Regions from separate parts of the Neobacillus sp. 204 genome, predicted to be linked through region 2. Evidence: a T-box and tRNA genes for the amino acid it is inferred to sense, from the RefSeq annotation. Region 2 holds a T-box; the other holds one or more tRNA genes.

Region 1 (2,412 bases), on a different contig from region 2:
ATATAACGATATTGAGAGAAGCTGCATGCATTTACTATGGTGGATACTTATAAAACTTATGTGGTTTAATGATCGAAGCATACGATATAGTGGTTCCCATCCAAATAAATATTGTCAAAATCCTTAAGATAATGTCATTAAATCGACTCCTTTACAAGTGTTATTTTTCTAATAGCAACTAGTTGGTAGCTATCAAAAGTATATGTGGTAATATATCCCAAACAATATAATTACTGAATTTTCTGAAAAATCATTAAATCAGAAAGACACCTAATATTTAAGTGTCTTGTCTTTTTAAATTTACCGAACATAAATAAATCTTTGACATAATATATTTTCGGACTGTAAACCAATGAATGAATCCCGTTTCGCTCCCCAACCGTTAATTTGAAACGTGCTAGGGGGATGATGCTTTTTGGTCCTTAGACTGTGGCGAAAATGCAAAAAGCATTGAAGAGCATAAAATAAACAGAAACAGCTCTTATAATTCCTTGAGGGATAAATTCATTTTTTCTCTTTTTCTCCCTAAAAAATAATCTTATCAACTAAGTATTAGTTTACAGATTAAAAATATGGATTATAAGGTAAATATTTCCTATTTATTTTTATCAGACTTATGAATTAATGTGTAGGTTACTTACATTGTTACTTTTTAATTTAAAAAGAATGCCCGTTACTTTTTCGTTACTTTTTAATGCACAAAAAAAAGACGCTACTCCTCAAAGTGGCGTCTGTATCGATGACCTGTGAGGGGTTCGAACCCCCGACCTCAACCCTGTCAAGGTTGCGCTCTCCCAGCTGAGCTAACAGATCTCTTATTTAACTACAAATCTAATTATAGTAAAAAGACCAAAAATGTCAATACCATTTTTACCTTTTTTTAAAAACATCCTCATCACTACAATAACTCCAAGCGCCAGAAAAAAAATTGTCCGCTAGGCCATCAACTAAAAGTCGCTACAGATATTAACCCTTTCACTGTTGCATAAATATTTTTGTTGCAATTACAACTGATCGGAACATAAGCAGACCCCATATCAATTGCTCCACCCTTTCAATGCTAATCAAAAACTAGAACACCAGTTCTAATTTCCTTGAATAAAGAACAAATGTTTGGATATAATAATATTATAAAAAAGAAAGGAGAGATCTACATGGATGGGCTTTTCAATCGTTCAATTGAGGAAAATATTCCATTAGAAATGATTTATTTAGCCGACAACCAAGAATTATCACAACGGAGTTTAATTGTGAAAGAAGTTAATGACGAATACATTCGTGCCTATTGTCTGCTTCGAAAACAAATACGTACCTTTAAACGTGAAAATATTTTATCCATTATGCCTGAATCCCGTTCCAAATCCCGCTTCCTTCACTAAATCCACGCATATATTCACTTTTCATACAGCCCCCTTATTATTAAAAGCATTTCCACTATAGTTTTGTTATAATGCAGTGGTAAAGATTGAATCATGGGGGGTATTATCATATGGAGTTTCCAAAAGGAACAATCAAAGAACTTACTATTCATAGTGGTGAACTTGGAGAGGATATCCAGCTTCTTGTCTATCTGCCAGCAAACTTTTCACCGCTTTATAAATACTCGCTGTTAATTGCCCAGGACGGCCAAGACTATTTCCGGCTCGGCAGAATTGCGCGATTAGCAGACGAGTTTCTTTTTCAAAGAGAAATTGAAAATTTAATAATTGTTGGAGTCCCATATAAGGATGTAGAAGACCGCCGCAAGAAATACCATCCTAGCGGCTCACAAAATCAACAATACATCCGTTTCCTTGCTCATGAATTAGTTCCTTTCCTTGATCAAGAGTTTCCTACCTATCATATGGGCTCGACACGAGCACTTATTGGCGACTCTCTTGGCGGTGCTGTTTCTTTAATGACAGCGCTTCAATACCCACATACATTTGGAAAAGTCCTGCTCCAATCTCCATACGTGGATGAAAAAGTATTAGATTCGGTCAAGAACTTCTCGGAGGGACAGCTATTACAACTCTATCATGTGATTGGGAATCAAGAAACTGAAGTTTCAACAACGGATGGTCGCATAAAAGATTTCCTGTCCCCGAACAGGGCGCTTTCAAAAATTATTTCAGAAAAACCATTTACATATTTTTATGAAGAGTTTAGCGGAAATCATACATGGACGTACTGGCAGCCTGATTTAAGACGGGCACTGAAAATGTTGTTCTAAACTAATTAATATCAACATCGTGTTTAGTTATTTAATATATTTTGAAAATTTGCTATAATATTAAGAAGGTAAAATTTTTGTATATTAAAAGGTAAGTTCATCTAAATGGAGGTATACGTATGAAATTTGGAGTTGTTATTTTTCCATCAAAAAAACTTCAGGATTTAGCTAATTCCTATCGAAAACGTTATGACCCGCAT
Region 2 (2,412 bases):
TACCCTTTCCGCCAAAGAAATTACTATGAACAAAGAAGAACGAACCGAGCACTATGAGAAGACCCTTCAGCAGCTTGAAAAACAACAGGAATTTCTCGATGGTTACATCGACGAATGTGAAAAAAAGACGTACATGTCGCCGTTCGAATTGTTATATTGCCTGTATTACAACGAAATCAGCCAGGCGCTGCGATTCTCGAAAACGAAATTTGAAGAGTGGTATGAAAAAACAAAAGACAACGAAAAGGCCCGCATGGTGATTACACACGGAAAATTATCACCCGAGCATTTTTTATATGATGATAAAGGATATGGCTTTTTTATAAATTTTGAGAATGCTCGGTATGGATCACCGATTCATGACCTTCTGCCTTATTTATCAAGAGCCCTAAATACCAATCCAAAACGAAGCGATACAGCTATCGATTGGGTGTATCATTACTTTAAATACTTTCCATTTAAAGCAGACGAAAAATTATTATTCTTCAGCTATTTAGCGCTTCCAATTCCGATTATCCAAGTAGCAGAGAGTTACTATCGGAAACAGCGTCCTAAAAATGAGTTAAAATATGTACGCCAGCTGCAGCACCGTTACTGGCATTTGAAAAATTCTGAGTATGTCGTCATGAGAATGACCGAGATTGATGCGCAGGCAGCAGCAAAAGAAGGAGCCCAGCAGCAATAACCTTGCTACAAGGGCTCCTTATACGATTTCAAAATAGATGGACACCGCAATCGCGACAAATAAAGTTAATAACACGATATCAAAGAATGTAGGAATGATCAGTGTTCGAATAAATTGGAAGATCACAAAAGGAACAACTAACTGCGCGCAAACCCTCCGACAAGTCCGAAACCAGGGTTGGTATTTAAATTTATGGAAATTTCTCTTCACCGACAACCCCCCCTTTTTTATTTTCTTTATGTATATTCCACTAGTGCGGAGAATTCTCCAAAAAAGAAGCATATAGTATAAAAAATAAAAAAAGTGGATATCATTATTGACGTCAAACCCTTTTTTTCGGTAGTATAACAATATAAATTTAATTATATAAGCAATGACAGGGAAGAGTACGATACAAACCTGCTTAAAGAGAGGGAAATCATTAGCTGGAAGATTTCCTAAGCAGAAAGTCGGAAGGTCGCCCACGAGCTTCTTCAGCGAACGGATTTTAAAAATCCTATTAGTTGGAGACGGACTAAATCCGTTATCTACATAAGTGCCAATCAGTTTTTTTGATTGGAAAAAAGGTGGTACCGCGAAGCAAACTCCATTCGTCCTTTTATGACGATTGGGGTTTTTTTATGTGGAAAAAGGGCGGAGCGGCGCAAGAACGAATCAGGATATTCAACCTTTGTGAAAAAATACATTTTACACACGAATTAAGTGAAGCCTGGCTCTGCTCACACCGCCTTTGTTATGTTGGTTGGTGTGCTGCTCATATGAAATCACTTTTCACGATTAGTTTATTATAAGGAGGAATTAACTATGGAAACAAAGGAACTAACAATGCCTACTAAATACGACCCGCAAACGATTGAAAAAGGTCGGTATGAATGGTGGTTACAAGGGAAGTTTTTCGAAGCAAAAGATGATGAGGGTAAAGAACCGTATACGGTTGTTATCCCGCCGCCAAACGTAACGGGAAAACTTCATTTAGGTCATGCCTGGGATACAACTCTTCAAGATATCGTTACTCGCATGAAACGGATGCAGGGATATGATGTTCTCTGGTTACCTGGGATGGACCATGCTGGGATTGCTACCCAAGCAAAAGTAGAAGAAAAGCTTCGCAGTGAAGGCAAAAGCCGCTACGACTTAGGCAGAGAAAAGTTCGTTGAGGAAACATGGAAGTGGAAGGAAGAGTATGCTTCCCATATCCGACAGCAGTGGTCAAAACTTGGCTTAGGCTTAGATTACAGCCGTGAGCGATTTACACTGGATGAAGGCTTGTCTGATGCTGTTAAAGAGGTATTTGTTACCCTTTATAACAAAGGCCTCATTTACCGCGGGGAATATATTATTAACTGGGATCCATCCACCAAAACAGCTTTATCAGACATCGAGGTAATTTATAAAGATGTTCAAGGTGCTTTTTATCATATGAGTTATCCGCTTGCCGATGGTTCTGGACAGATCGAAGTGGCGACAACCCGTCCGGAAACGATGCTTGGTGATAGCGCGGTTGCCGTTCATCCAGAAGATGACCGTTACAAGCACCTCATAGGTAAAACCGTTATACTGCCAATCGTTGGCCGTGAAATTCCAATTGTTGCTGATGATTATGTGGATATGGAATTCGGATCTGGAGCGGTAAAAATTACACCAGCGCATGATCCGAACGATTTTGAAATAGGAAATCGTCACAAGCTTGAACGGATTCTCGTTATGAACGAAGACGGCTCTATGAA

Evidence for each region. A T-box is a leader RNA that pairs with one kind of tRNA and senses whether it is charged. The one in region 2 lies ahead of ACJ004_RS18970 (valine--tRNA ligase), so its partner is inferred to be a tRNA-Val.
Region 1: it encodes a tRNA-Val, which carries the amino acid that the T-box ahead of ACJ004_RS18970 (valine--tRNA ligase) is inferred to sense. The anticodon was not compared.

What each region holds. Positions count from the first base shown of each region.
Region 1 covers NZ_JBJORY010000001.1:209,313-211,724, reverse strand. The annotation lists tRNA gene ACJ004_RS01085 (tRNA-Val) at 741-813, opposite strand; gene ACJ004_RS01080 (hypothetical protein) at 1,155-1,379, shown strand; gene ACJ004_RS01075 (alpha/beta hydrolase) at 1,490-2,212, shown strand; gene ACJ004_RS01070 (YjcG family protein) at 2,332-2,412, shown strand, end outside.
Region 2 covers NZ_JBJORY010000009.1:67,692-70,103, reverse strand. The annotation lists gene ysxE (spore coat protein YsxE) at 1-685, shown strand, start outside; gene ACJ004_RS18975 (hypothetical protein) at 704-895, opposite strand; T-box leader at 1,050-1,286, shown strand; gene ACJ004_RS18970 (valine--tRNA ligase) at 1,490-2,412, shown strand, end outside.